2 regions of the Psychrobacillus sp. MER TA 171 genome follow, and region 2 is predicted to be linked to the other one. Evidence: predicted binding sites of a transcription regulator. Region 2 holds the regulator's gene; the other holds the start of a gene.
What was found. Region 2 encodes NrdR, which represses ribonucleotide reductase genes. Its sites were predicted from a motif close to AACACNATATATNGTGTT; they were not measured.
Positions count from the first base shown of each region.

Region 1 (7,589 bases), on a different contig from region 2:
CTTGAGGGGAGGTGGAAAAGAAAAAGTAATCCGGCCAAGAGTTACCTTGAGAATAGTTAAATGCCATAGTTACTGCCACCTGATAATCCGGAAACATTATGAGTGTATTCTCAAATGTACTAACCATTCCCAGTTGATTTTCCATAGAAAGTAGGGATTTGCTTGTTATTTTACTTAAAGGCTTAGCTTCGTAAATATTTGCTAAAATTTTATAAGGAATCAATTGATGCTCCATCATTTCAATTAAATTAGTATCTAACTGATTAAATTGATTGTCAATGTTGACTAATTGCCAGCTGCCTGCCTGTTCTTCATTTAAAACATTAGTGATTCGCCTTGTCAGAATAGCGAAATCCTCATAACTTGGATGAATCTCCCGAAATTGTTCTTCGTGGGAAAATATTACTTTCATAGTAGTTCATGCCCCCTTAGTGTAAGCTCTAAACAAAAAAGGTTCCTCTTGTTAAGAAGAACCTTATGTTATACTATTTAGATTTGATTTTGCCGGTCCAGCCCTTAAAGCCGCCTTGTAACTGGTTAAGTTGGGTATGCCCTTTTTTCTTTAAGAACATAGCTGCACGTCCACTTCTTGCACCATTTTGACAATACAGATATACTGGTTTGTCTGGGCGAATTTCTTTGTGGCGTTGTCTTAACTGGGAGGAAGGAATATTTCTTGCTCCAAGGATATGGCCACCATCAAATTCTTTAGGCTCGCGTACATCGATTAATTGAGCTTTACGATAGCCCTCGATGAATTGCTCCTGCGTAAGGTTTGTAACTGTTTTCTTTAGTCGGTATGCTGAAATTCCTGCATAAACTAATAATACGACCAATATTGCTATAATAATATAAAGAGTCTCTAACACGGTCTTTCCCCTTTCTATACTTCCATTATCTATTATAAAAGATTTGCTAGATACAATTCAATCATTTTGGTAAAATGAATAGCGTTGTTAGGGGGGAGAAAGTTTGAAAAAGACAAAATGGTATTTTATTGATTCAGGTCCGTGCGCCCCGTCCTATAATATGGCGCTTGACGAGGCCCTTTTAGATTGGCATAGTGAAGGGTTGATTCCACCAGTGATTCGATTCTATGAATGGAATCCAGCAACTCTATCGATTGGTTATTTTCAATCGGTAGAAAAAGAGATAGATATGGAAGCAGTTAGAAGACTCGGTTTAGGATTTGTCCGCAGACCGACGGGAGGACGAGGAGTTCTTCATGAGCATGAACTTACATATAGCGTGATTGTTTCGGAAAACTATCCTGATATGCCAGCAACAGTGACTGAAGCTTATCGAGTGATCAGTGAAGGGCTATTAAAGGGATTTCAAAGTCTGGGATTAGAGGCATATTTTTCTATTCCTAATACTCCAGATAAACTGCAAGCCTTAAAAAGTCCGAAAACTGCTGTTTGCTTTGACACACCAAGCTGGTATGAGCTCGTAGTAGAAGGCAGGAAAGTAGCTGGAAGTGCTCAAACTAGACAAAAAGGTGTTATACTTCAGCATGGTGCAATTCTTTTAGACTTAGATGATGAAAAACTTGTGCAAACCTTTAAATTTTCTTCCGATGAAGTCCGGGAAAAAGTGAAAAATAGTATTAATCAAAAAGCTGTTGCTATAAACAAATTATTACAAAAATCGATACCAATAGACATATGTAAGGATGCTTTTAAAAAGGGATTTTCTGAAGCCTTAAACATTGAATTGGTACCATTTCATTTAAATAATGAACAAAATGAATACGTGAAAATGCTGGAAAGACGGCGTTATGATAATGACGCCTGGAATTTTAAAAAATAAAAGTATGAAAGACATATGGAGAATATGAGGTATAGGAATTAATACTTAAAAATTAATTTGAACAACTAAATTGCTTTACACCTCTATATGTAGTGCCGTATGATAAATGAAACTACTACATCTTGTGTCAATACGAGTTGTAGAAAGGAGGAAAAGAATTGGTAACTACTACAAATGAATCTCAAATAAAATTAAATGTAAAAGAATTAAATCACGATATCGAATTATTTCCTCAAGTACATCCAATAACAGAAGATATGAATCTAACACACAAAGGTGTGTCACGTTTGGTGATGATTGATCGATATTCATTCAAGGATACCGAAAAGAAAACACTAAAAGTAGGGGATTTTGTCGTTTTAACGGTGAAAGAAGACCCTAAATTTCCTGCACGAGGTCTTGGTTATATTGTTTCCATTAACCAGGAAGATAAAACGGCAGAAGTTTTGATCGAAGAAGATTATCGTAGTGCAATCGATGATAGTACTAAAGTTAAATCAGGAATTGTACGCCGTCCTTTAAGTGTTATTGAAAAACCTTTGGAGGTTTTCTATGAGCAAATTGCTAAGCGAAATGCGACTGGACTTGCTTCTGTTGAAGTGACAGAAGAAAAAAGAACAGAATGGTTCGAAAAGTTCTATCAGCAATTAGTATCACTAAAATTTATCCCTGCTGGACGAGTTCTATATGGAGCAGGTACAGGTACAGATGTAACTTACTTTAATTGTTACGTTATGCCTTTTGTTGCTGACTCACGTGAAGGCATCAGTGATCATCGAAAACAAGTGATGGAGATCATGAGTCGTGGCGGTGGAGTTGGAACAAACGGATCTACATTACGTCCTCGTAATACTTTAGCTCGAGGAGTTAATGGTAAGTCTTCAGGGTCTGTTTCTTGGTTAGATGACATTGCTAAACTGACACACCTAGTGGAACAAGGCGGTTCAAGACGCGGTGCGCAAATGATTATGCTTGCAGATTGGCATCCGGACATCGCAGAGTTTATCATTTCTAAAATGCAAAACCCACGTATCCTTCGCTTCTTGATTGAGAACACAAGTGATGAAACAATCAAACAACTTGCAAAGGACAAGCTTAAGTTTAAGCCGCTAACTGCACAAGAAGAAGCAATGTATCAAGGAATTGTAAACTATCAACACATCCCTGGCTTAGGTGGTTTTAGCGATGAAATCATACGCGACGCTCAAACGAAACTAAGAGATGGCGGAACTTTTTCTGTTCACAATCCGGAGTTTTTAACAGGAGCGAATATTTCTGTAACTTTAACTGAGGATTTCATGAAAGCTGTAGAAAAAGATGAAGACTTCGCTCTTCGCTTCCCTGCAACAGAAACTTATACAGAAGAAGAGATGGCTTTTTATAACGAAAATTGGCACAAAATTGGTGATGTTCGTGAGTGGGAGCGTATGGGCTACAAGGTTCGTACCTATCGCACAGTGAAAGCGAAAGAATTGTGGAACTTAATCAATATTTGTGCAACTTATTCTGCTGAGCCAGGCGTATTCTTTATCGATAATGCTAACGAAAAAACAAATGCAACTGCATATGGTCAAAAGGTTGTTGCAACAAATCCATGTGGAGAGCAGCCACTTGCTCCGTATTCCGTTTGTAACCTTGCAGCAGTCAACCTAGCTCAGTTTGCTAACAAAGATACAAAAACAGTTGATTTTGAAGCATTAAAAGAAACTGTTCGTGTGGGAGTTCGTATGCAAGATAACGTAATCGATGCTACGCCTTATTTCTTAGAGGAAAATAAAGTTCAAGCACTTGGTGAAAGACGTGTAGGTCTAGGTGTCATGGGATTAGCTGACCTTTTAATCTATTGCCAAAAAGAATACGGCTCTGAGGAAGGAAATCTTCTTGTTGATGAAATCTTCAAGACGATTGCAATAGCTGCTTACGAAACATCTGCAGACCTAGCAAACGAAAGAGGTAGCTTCCCGTTCTTGACTGGAGAAACAGAAGAGGAAACGAACAGACTTCGTAAGGCATTTACGGAAACTGGATTTATGCAAACAATGCCACAGGAGATTCGTGAAGCAGTACTTGAAAAAGGTATTCGCAATTCTCACTTATTAACTGTTGCACCTACTGGATCCACGGGTACTATGGTTGGAGTTTCTACTGGTTTAGAACCTTATTATTCATTTACGTATTACCGTAGTGGTCGTTTAGGTAAATTCATCGAGGTAAAAGCGGATATTGTACAAGAATACTTAGATGCAAATCCAGATACTAAAGAAGATGAATTACCTAATTGGTTTGTTACTGCAATGGAATTGCCACCAGAAGCCCATGCAGACGTACAATGTATTATTCAACGTTGGATTGATAGCTCTATTTCGAAGACTGTAAATGCTCCTAGAGGATATACAGTAGAACAAGTAGAAGGTGTTTACGAACGTCTATATAATGGTGGAGCAAAAGGCGGAACAGTATATGTAGATGGAAGCCGTGACTCGCAAGTTCTTACGCTTAAGGCGGAAGAAAACACTGTAAATGATGATACGGTGAAGGAAGAAAAAGTGATGGAAAAACGTCCAATAGTATTGATTGATACGATTCAAGATATACGTTCTACTAACGTTACAATCGGTTCAGAGGTTGGTAATACCTGTCCTGTCTGCCGTAAAGGAACTGTAGAGGAAATGGGCGGATGCAACACTTGTACAAATTGTAATGCCCAGTTGAAATGTGGACTGTAAATTTTATAGAGAGCATTTGATATGGATTTGAATTAAGATTGTACAATTTCAAATAAAATTACACCCCTTTGGATTATTTTATCCAAAGGGGTTTTAATATTTCAAAAAAACCTAAATAATTGGAAACCGGAAGATAGCATATAGAGGGCAGTTCATTGAGTATATTATCCACATCTTAGGCTTTCTTAACCAGCGACACTATATTTCTTATAACAAATCTCCGAGATGTTTTTTTTGGACGAGAGCCTTCTACCCGTTTCTTTTTTTTCAATCGATGACGCGCTTTCATGACGTTTAATTTTATGTAACCTCTTTTGAAGAAATGTTCTAGCTATTTGTTTAGTAAAACAAGAAAAGGTACAAACTGTCTTTAAAAGGAGGAGAGCAGAAATGAAAAGCTTATCGGTATTGACCAGTTTGGCGGCGGCTATTGGAATTACTGCGTTACTTAAATTTTTACACTTATTCAGTTTTGTTAAATGGAATCCAGTAGGTTTTTCAAAATCCTTTGAGATGTTTGAAGATACGAATGTATACTTACGCTGGCTGGTTTTATTTCTAGTTATTTGGGTTATTAGTATAGTGATTTATTATATAAGTCTTTTAACTTCTAAAGTACCCGTTGCTATATCTAGCCTTATTTTTGGGATACTTCTCGCATTTGTTGTAGAGTGGTTAATTAGCGATGCTGGAACAATGCTTAAAACGATGAAGAAACTGTCCATACCATTTATTTGTATTGTAGTTATTGGAATGCGTTTTCTAATGGAGTCAGCTATTTTTCATTCAAAGGATCAGCCCATCGCAAAATGAAAATTTACCACCCCTCTTTACTATGATAAAATAGACTATAGTGTTTATTTTGAAAATGGGGAGAGGGAAATTGATGAAATTAGAAAAGCTGCGTTTAGCATTAGAAGAAAGAGGCGTTGACGCATTATTGATAACAAATGATTACAGCCGTCGATATATCACCGGATTCACTGGGACAGCGGGTGTAGCAATAGTTTCCAAAAATGATGCAGTTTTTATTACAGACTTCAGATATACAGAACAAGCTGCTAGTCAAATAAAGGATTTCCGTATAGTTCAACATGCTAAAACGTTGATCGAGGAAATTTCCCACCAAGTAAACGAAATGGGTATTAAATCACTTGGGTTTGAAAAAGATGACGTAACATACGGTGTATATGAATTATACAAGCAAGCTGTTTCAGCAGATTTAGTACCTCTATCAGGTGTAGTAGAAAAAATTCGCTTGATAAAGACGGACGAAGAGATTAGTATAATAAAGGCAGCTTGTCGTATTGCAGATGAGGCATATGAGCATATCGTGACTTACATAAAACCCGGCATGACAGAACTTCAAGTCTCGAACGAACTAGAATTCTTTATGCGTAAACGTGGCGCTACCTCCTCCTCTTTTGATACAATAGTAGCTTCAGGTACGCGTTCTGCATTGCCGCATGGTGTAGCAACAGATAAAGTAATTGAAGTTGGCGATTTTGTAACATTAGATTTCGGAGCACTTTACAACGGGTATATTTCTGATACGACTCGTACACTTGCAGTAGGAGAGCCGAGTGAAAAACTAAAAGAAATTTATCAAGTAGTTTTAGATGCTCAATTATTAGCTCTTGAAAAGGTTCAACCAGGAATGACAGGTAAAGAAGCGGATGCTATTGCACGAGACTATATTGCGTCAAAAGGATATGGTGAGGCATTTGGTCATTCACTTGGTCATGGTATTGGTCTTGAGGTACATGAAGGACCTGGTTTATCCTTCCGATCAGACATTGTTTTAGAACCAGGAATGGTTATAACAATTGAACCGGGAATTTATCTACCGAACATCGGTGGGGTGCGTATAGAGGATGACGCACTAGTTACGGAGAATGGATTAGAGAAGTTAACACATTCGACGAAAGAGCTACTTATATTATCGTAATTTGGAGGGAAATAAATGATTTCAGTAAATGATTTTAAAACAGGTTTAACAATTTTAGTAGATGGCGTTCTTTACCGTGTTCTTGATTTTCAACACGTAAAGCCTGGTAAAGGAGCAGCGTTTGTTCGTTCAAAACTTAGAAACTTACGTAACGGCTCTGTGAACGAAAAAACATTCCGTGCTGGTGAAAAAGTAGAAAAAGCACAAATTGATAACAAAAAAATGCAATATCTTTATGCAAGTGGAGATCAACATGTATTCATGGATACGGATTCATACGAGCAATTAGAGCTTAATGAAAACCAAATCGAATATGAGTTGAAATTCCTACGTGAAAACATGGAATTACAAGTAATTCAATACCAAGGAGAAACACTTGGAGTAGAATTACCTAAATCGGTAGAGCTAGAAGTTATTGAAACGGAGCCAGGAATCAAAGGAGATACTTCTGGTGGTGGATCTAAAACTGCTAAATTAGAAACTGGTTTAGTTGTAACAGTACCTCTATTTATTAATGTTGGTGACAAACTAATTATTAATACAGATGAAGGTTCATACGTTTCAAGAGCTTAAGAGACTTTTTAAAAGACATCAAGAGGGGAAACCTCTTGATGTCTTTTTTTTATGGGCATACAAGGAAAAATCGAAAATGACAGGAGATCGAATTCTGCAATCCTAAATAACTAGAGTAATCATTAACCAGAAAAAAATGTGTTGAAACTCACTAAACACCTCCGTTTAATGATTTAGATCAGTCTAGTGAAAATAGCCGGTCAAGGACTTGTAAATTTCAAACAGTATGTTCATATTCTCCACCTGTCCAACATATAGTACGTAATAGGGAAGGGGGAGGCATTGTGGAACTTCACGATGTACTTCGAGTTGCGGGTATAGGCTTATTGATAGCAATTCTTCACTTATTTTTTGAATCGACTGGAAAAAAAGAGTTTGCATTCTTCTTGTTTTTTGTGGGTTATATTTACATGACTATTGAGTTACTACGTTTGCTTAGGCTGTTCTTTTATGAAATTTCCTCATTTTTAGAATGGCTTGTTATGACGAGTTAACAAATGATTGTCTATATTACTATCATTGTTGCATTTTGC
Region 1 is NZ_JAMAWN010000027.1:1,859-9,447, forward strand. It holds gene M3627_RS17955 (ATP-binding protein) at 1-412, opposite strand, end outside; gene M3627_RS17960 (rhodanese-like domain-containing protein) at 486-869, opposite strand; gene M3627_RS17965 (lipoate--protein ligase family protein) at 973-1,809, shown strand; gene M3627_RS17970 (vitamin B12-dependent ribonucleotide reductase) at 1,968-4,535, shown strand; gene M3627_RS17975 (DNA helicase) at 4,926-5,348, shown strand; gene M3627_RS17980 (M24 family metallopeptidase) at 5,419-6,483, shown strand; gene efp (elongation factor P) at 6,499-7,056, shown strand; gene M3627_RS17990 (SpoIIIAC/SpoIIIAD family protein) at 7,341-7,550, shown strand.
Region 1: a site for NrdR is predicted at 1,889-1,906, ahead of M3627_RS17970 (vitamin B12-dependent ribonucleotide reductase). Genes of this name have one in related genera too.

Region 2 (7,589 bases):
AAGGTTACGATAAGAATGCATACCGTTTTTGAATATCATCATATGGTGAGGACAGTTCATTGGACGTAATACTAGTGTTTCGTTATCCATCTCCATAGGAGGGAACATAGAGTCTTGGTAATGCTCCCAATGTCCTGATGTCTCATAAAGTTCTTTAGACCCTAAAACTGGTGTGTAAACGTGTTTGTAACCAAGCTTTAGCTCCTTGTCTACGATATAACGCTCAATTACGCGTCGGATAGTTGCACCGTTTGGTAACCATAGAGGTAAACCTTGTCCAACCTTTAAAGAGTTAGTGAAAAGCTCTAGCTCCTTACCAATTTTACGATGGTCACGTTCTTTTGCCTCTTCCAACATTTTAAGATGCGCTTGAAGGTCCTCTTTTTTAAAGAAGGCAGTTCCGTAAATACGTTGAAGCATTTTATTGTCACTGTTACCTCTCCAATATGCTCCTGCAATGCTTAGCAGTTTAAACTCTTTTAGCTTTCCTGTAGAAGGAACATGAACACCACGGCAAAGGTCAAAGAAATCTCCTTGCTCGTAAATCGAAACTTGTTCTCCAGCTGGTATCGCTTCAAGCAGCTCTACTTTATACTCATCATCCTGAAACTTTTCAAAAGCTTCTTCACGAGAAACGTCATGACGAATAATTTCGATGTTTTCATTAATAATTTTTTTCATTTCTTTTTCTATTAAAGGTAAGTCATCAGCTGTTATTGGTTCTGGTGAGTCAATATCATAGTAGAAACCATTTTCAATGACTGGTCCAATTCCTAGCTTAACATCTTTAAATAGACGCTTTACAGCTTGTGCCAGTAAGTGAGCTGAACTATGACGCAGAATTTCTAACGCTTCATCTGACTCAGGAGTAATAATCGCAATCTCTCCATCCTCAGTAATCGGTGTTTTAAGATCGATCAGCTGACCGCTTAATTTACCTGCTAAAGCTTTTTTTCGAAGCCCTGGACTAATAGATTGTGCTATTTCTTCTGTAGTTGTTGATGAAGGAAACTCTTTTACTGCTCCATCTGGAAATTGTAACTTAATAACATCTGCCACTTTGAACACTCCTTAATAATTTTGGATTAAGTATCAGCCTAAAATCGCTCTTCCCTTGAGCAGATTAGCTGGTTTAGGTAAGACGATTATTTTAGACAAAATAAAAAACCCCGTCCCGGTAAAGGGACGAGGTTTAAATCGTGGTTCCACCCTTCTTCTATCTATACGAATATAGACGAAGCTTTGCATCGGTTAACGGACCGGTGACCGGCAAGCTGCTACTACAATTTCACAGCTGCTGCTCGGAGGTGGTAAATCGATTGCCGGTACTTAAGAAGCTTTCAGCCAAGGCTTCTCTCTCTAAAAAGTCGTACAAACTGATTATTATCCTCTTCAACGCATCTACTTGTTCTTATGAAAATGATTATACGCCACGACTTTAGCATTTGCAAGTAGTTATTTATGCTCTCTCCAGTTCTTCCCTTGAAGAGCAACTGGGATAGTCAGCGCTTTGATCCGTTCCATAATACGTCCTGCTTTTACTACCTCTTTTTCTCCTCGTTGAGTATAAGAAAGATGATGCTGTAATTCATCATAGTTAAAGTTAGAAGACATAAAGGTTGGAAGCTGTTCTGACATCCTGTAGTGGAGAATAGTTCCTATAATTTCATCACGCGTCCAGCTAGACATTGTTTCTGCACCAATATCGTCTAGCATAAGCACAGGTGCTTTTTTTACAAACTCTACTTTTTCAGGAAGAGATTGATCTTGTATAGCCTGTTTCATTTCGCGAAGAAATTCAGGGACGTATACAACTACTGAATGAATATGTCTAGCTGCTAGTTCGTTTGCTAGTGCGCCCAATAAGTAGGACTTACCGACTCCAAACTTTCCGTAAATATAAAGTCCTTTTGCAGGTAATTTATTTGTTCTTTCCCATTCATTTAAGAAGTCCTTAGCAGCTCGAACTGCTACAACACGACTATCATCTTGTAAGTCTAAGCTTGAGAGACTAGCCTCCATCACCTCTTTAGGCATATGAATACTGTCTATCATAGAGGTCACTTTTTTACGCTCATCCTCTATAACCCCTCGTTTACACCTTACATACTCAACATCTATTAGGCTTCGGTCTAACACTAGCTTCGGCTCATAGCCCTTCATAAAATTCGCACATTCGTCTAAGGAAGGACAGCCCTTGCAATCATGAGACTGTGATTTATATTCATATAACTTACTCAAGCTCCGATTGATTACCTGTTTAGATATTTCATCTGAGTTTTCCTCTATAAATGCTTGTATATTTGGTTCCTCTAATACTTCCTGCTGCAGCTCATCCAATCGAGAAGTAAATTCAGGAGTGACTACTCTTTTGAGCGTTTCATTAATCCGTTCCATTTCCTTCACCTACCTTTTCATCATTCCTAGTTCTTCTAATAGCTTTTGTCTTTCAGCATCTATATCTTGTATGCCATTCGTTTCTTTTCCTGTACGCTTTAACTCGTCATCTTTTTTATAAAACCAATCTGGCACCTTTTCTTCTCTAGTCGGTTTTTTCGAATATGTCTTTTGCTTAGATCCTTCGCTTTTCCATTTCATGTACTGCTCGTGCTCGTTTCTTGCTAATTCCATAGCTTCCTTAGCTGTCTTAACGTCCTTACGCATCCAGTGAGAAGCAATCTTTTCAGCATAATTCTTCGTCAGCTTCATGTCTGTACGAAGAAGCACATACTGTAACAGAACATTAACTACCCCGATCGGCATTTTATAATGCGTGACAAAATAATTGGCTAACTGAACGTCTGCAAGTATAGGTTCTTTCCCATTAGCAATATCCTTCAAGACCTTTGCAGGAGCAGTCGTTTCCAAATATTGAATCAGCTCTTCTTCTTTGGTTAGTTTCTTTTCGTCTGTTTGTACTACTTTCGAAGCTGGTTCTATTTTTTGAATAACTGGGGCAGTGCGAGAGACCGTTAGCTTATAATACTCTGCACAAGCTTTTTTCAATCTAGCATCCGAAAGACGAAGTTCATCATCCAAAGCTAGAATAACGACCTTTTGCATTTCTACTGGCGATAGATTATACAAAAATGCAAGCTTTGCAATTACTTCCTTAGCTTCTGTTGTCATGGCAGACTTCGGAACTAGTTGCTCAGATAGGCCATCTTGCAGCAAGGAGAAATCGAAATCCTCGTAATAGAAAGGTACAGAACTATTTCGTGTCTTTGACTGGAAATTTTCTTCCGTTGATGCAGGTAAACCTGTTTTAGTAGTTGGTTTAAAAACATCCACAAAGGTTCTTGAGACGTCTGTATACTCATGTTGCCAGTTAGACGTTTGAATGTAACGGCTTCTAAGCTGTTTATATGCACTTTCCCCAATTTTGTTTAGTAGGAACATGGATAACAAAGGATCCTTTAGAAAAGATTCCGCATCTAGAGGAGCTTCAAGTTCATAGCAGAAGCTGCGTCCATCTCCATTGGGCTTTTGCCAAGTGCGCAGCAGACCAATTGCTTCTAATGCTATTCTCGCTTGAAAAACTTTTCCCAATGATAAGCCAAGAACATTTAATAAATGATAATGTGTCCATTGGTTTTCACTTTGCATTTCTCCATCAGCCCATAACGTCAAATAAAGGCTCATGCTTTCTGCTCCGACTAGTGGCTGATAAAATAACGTTAGCAGCTGACGATCATAATCAGAAAAAGAATACGGCAAGCGAATCATATATGTATCTGTCGAGTGTAGCTCCTTATATAACATCACTTGTTTACCTACTCCTTAAATAATTGCTTATAATGAAGGATTCTTTTTTAAGATTTCCTTTAACTCATCAATGAAAACATTTATGTCTTTAAACTGGCGATATACGGAAGCGAATCTTACATAGGCAACCTCATCAATCTCAGCAAGCTTGTCCATGACCTTTTCGCCAACTTCCTCTGATTTAACTTCAGAGTTACCTGTTCTTCTTAGTTCCTTTTCAATATAAAACACAACTTCCTCTAATTGGTCAAGTGCAACAGGTCTCTTCTCACATGCACGTATTAGCCCTCGCAATATTTTCTCTCGGCTGAATTCTTCACGAGATCCATCTTTCTTTACGACAATTAAAGGAGTTTCCTCTACCTTTTCAAAGGTCGTGAAGCGAAACCCACAATCCTCACACTCTCTCCTTCTTCTAATTGCCTTATTATCATCTATCGGTCTGGAATCGACCACTTTAGTGCCATTAAATTGGCATGCTGGGCATTTCATAGAACCTCTCCTAAACGTTTGCTTTAATTTTGTATACCTATTATAACAACTTTTCCTCATAAAATCGAAAAAGCAGAGGAATAAATTCCTCTGCTCACTCAGTTTTGTTCATGTTTCATTACACTTGAACTGTCATGCGTTCTTTGGGTGCCTTGACTGGACCCATTCCACGTGGCATTTCGAGCGTTTCGCGTGTTCCAGCATTAAGAGCATCTGCAATATAGTTAGCCGCGATTGATGGATCTAAATCACCACAAGTATACACATCAATGCTTGCATAACCGTGCTCTGGAAAGCTGTGAATCGTTAGATGCGACTCGGAAATTATAACGACTCCACTTACACCTTGTGGTGCAAATTTGTGAAATGCAACTTCTCTAACTTCTGCACCTGATTTTAGTGCAGCATCAACAAATGTTTGTTCGATAAATTGCATATCGTTAAGTTTGTCGAAATCGCACTCCCATAGTTCTGCAATAATGTGACGTCCCATTGTCTCCAATGTCCGTTTCCCCCTTTGATAAGTTTTATTTTTAACATCAAAGTTGACTACCACGGGGGAAAGTTAGTCCTAAGAGGTCCTAACCCTTTAAGTAGTCTATGTACTAGAAGTACACGATTTCCATTATAAAACATTTTAACTAATAGTGCAATATAAAAAAACCTCTTTCTAGTAATACTAGAAAGAGGTAGGTATTATGTTAATATTAGGAAAAAATATTCATTAGTAAAGCATAATGTCAGACTCAATTAAATTAAGTAATAAGTTATTCCGATATTACAATCCACTTGCAACTTTTTTAGCTAAGTCTACCACTCTTGCAGAATAACCCCATTCATTATCATACCAAGCAAGTACTTTAACTTTTGTTTTACCCATTACCATAGTAGTCAGTCCATCTACAGTACTAGAATTAGTAGTTGTATTGAAATCAATCGAAACCAATGGCTCATGCGTAATTCCCAAAATGCCCTTCATAGAGCCCTCTGCTGCTTTTTGGAACGCAGCATTTACTTCTTCCGCTGTCACTTCTTGTTGAACATCCACAACTAAATCTACTAAAGAAACATTAGGAGTAGGAACGCGTAAAGCCATTCCATGAATCTTTCCTTCTAGCTCTGGCAATACAAGTGAAAGGGCTTTCGCTGCACCGGTCGAAGTAGGAATAATAGATTGCCCACATGAACGCGCACGTCTTAAATCTTTATGGGGATTATCTAAATTATTTTGGTCATTTGTATAGGCATGAACTGTAGTCATTAAACCGTTTTCAATACCAAAGGCATCGTTCAATACTTTTACTACTGGTGCCAAACAATTAGTTGTACAGCTTGCATTTGAGATGATTTGGTGATTTACTACGTCTAGCTTTTCATCGTTTACACCAATGACAATCGTTGCGTCCTCATTTTTGGCAGGCGCTGTAATAACAACCTTCTTAGCCCCAGCTTTTATATGACCAGAAGCTTTTTCTCCATCATTAAATTTACCAGTAGATTCAATTACGATATCTACATTCAATTCTTTCCATGGAAGCTTTTCTGGCTCACGCTCGTTGACGATCTGTACATGTTTACCATTTACGATTAGAGCATTATCCCCAATCTCAATTTCTCCAGAGAAAGTTCCATGTGTAGAATCATATCTTATTAGGTGAGCTAAAGTTTCTAATGGGTATCTAGCATTAATAGCTACTACATTAAGTTCCTCTTGTACGATCGCTTGGCGAAATACCATTCTTCCGATTCTTCCAAAACCATTGATTGCAATTGAAGCTGACATATAATAAGTCCTCCTATAACGTGTGATACTTTTTCTTTTATATTCATGCATTAGTATAACACAATTTTAGAATTATGTAGCCTTAAAATACCCTGTTTTTAAATTCGTTATTTTCAAATAATTATTACTTCCAAGCTCTAAGAATTTTTTCTAGCTGCTCCCTAGTTGACTCCAAAGTGCCGTTATTATAAATGACAGCATCTGCGCCTTTCTCCTTAATAGACAAAGGCAACTGAGATTGAATTCTTGCTTTTGCTTCCTCTTTGGAATAATTATTTCTAGCCATTAGCCTGTTCAGTTGAGTTTCTTCTGACACAGTAACGACAATAATTTTATCCACGTAAGATTGTAGCTTACTTTCAAAAAGCAATGGGATATCCATTATAATAACCGGATGACCTGCTAGTAACATTTCCTCTTTTTGTCTCATCATTTCCGCTCGAATGGCTGGATGCATAATATCATTCAGCTGCTTTCTTTGGGCGGGTGAAGAAAAAATTATTTCACCTAGCTTCGGACGATTTAGTTCACCATCCGCATTAAGTATCTCGTCTCCAAAAACCTCCGTTATTGCCTGAAGAGCATCTGCTCCTTTTTCCACAACGATTCTTGCTACAAGATCTGCATCAATAATGGGATATCCCATTTCCTTCAGCATATTTGACACCGTACTTTTGCCGCTAGCGATACTTCCAGTCAATCCAATGATCATGATGAATCCTCCGTTACTTTTGGCACGAACCACAATAGGTAGATGTTCGGCCAGCTATTGTTTTTTGCTTGGTAGCTTTCCCACAGATTGGGCAGCTTTTTTTGCTATACATTTGTAATCTATGCTGCATCGTTCCTGCTCCACCATTAATAGAACGATAATCTGAAATAGTACTTCCACCATTTTCAATGCTGTCTAACAGTACTTTCACTATTTCCTGAAACAGTTGAATTTTTCTTGCTTTACTTATTCTTTTTACTGTCCGTGCAGGATGTATTCTAAGATTAAATAATGCCTCTGTGGCATATATGTTGCCACAGCCTGAAACGACATGACCATCCATGATGAATTCCTTGATAGCTTTGTTTTCATAGCGCGGCAAGAGACTCATCTGTAGAAAATGCTCTAATGCTCCATCGTCAAAAGGCTCGGGAGCCATCAAAAGTAAAGGTGGGTAGTCTGCTTCACTTTCTAGCAGACGTAGCTCGCCAAAGCGACGTATGTCCGCATATACAAGCATATCTCCTTCTTCAAAATGAAGAGTAACATGACTATGCTTTTTAAACTTTTCCTCTAAGATGTCATCCAAGGTCCTTACATAGAACCAAGCACCTGACATGCCCAAATGCGAAACGAGTAGAAATGGTTCTCCGTTTTGGTTTTTCAAATGAAAATAAATATATTTCGAGCGCCGTTCAATTCGAGCGATCACCATACCAGGAAGAGCAGCCTGGAATGACTCCACGTCTGCTCCCTTGATAATAGCTTCCTTTCCGACTTGCTTTGATTTTATGATGGTTGGAGAAACATCCACTGATTGAATCAATTTACCTGTGA
Region 2 is NZ_JAMAWN010000005.1:27,969-35,557, reverse strand. It holds gene thrS (threonine--tRNA ligase) at 1-1,059, opposite strand, end outside; T-box leader at 1,179-1,405, opposite strand; gene dnaI (primosomal protein DnaI) at 1,456-2,397, opposite strand; gene M3627_RS06580 (replication initiation and membrane attachment family protein) at 2,407-3,762, opposite strand; gene nrdR (transcriptional regulator NrdR) at 3,793-4,257, opposite strand; gene speD (adenosylmethionine decarboxylase) at 4,376-4,759, opposite strand; gene M3627_RS06565 (glyceraldehyde-3-phosphate dehydrogenase) at 5,036-6,040, opposite strand; gene coaE (dephospho-CoA kinase) at 6,165-6,752, opposite strand; gene mutM (bifunctional DNA-formamidopyrimidine glycosylase/DNA-(apurinic or apyrimidinic site) lyase) at 6,766-7,589, opposite strand, start outside.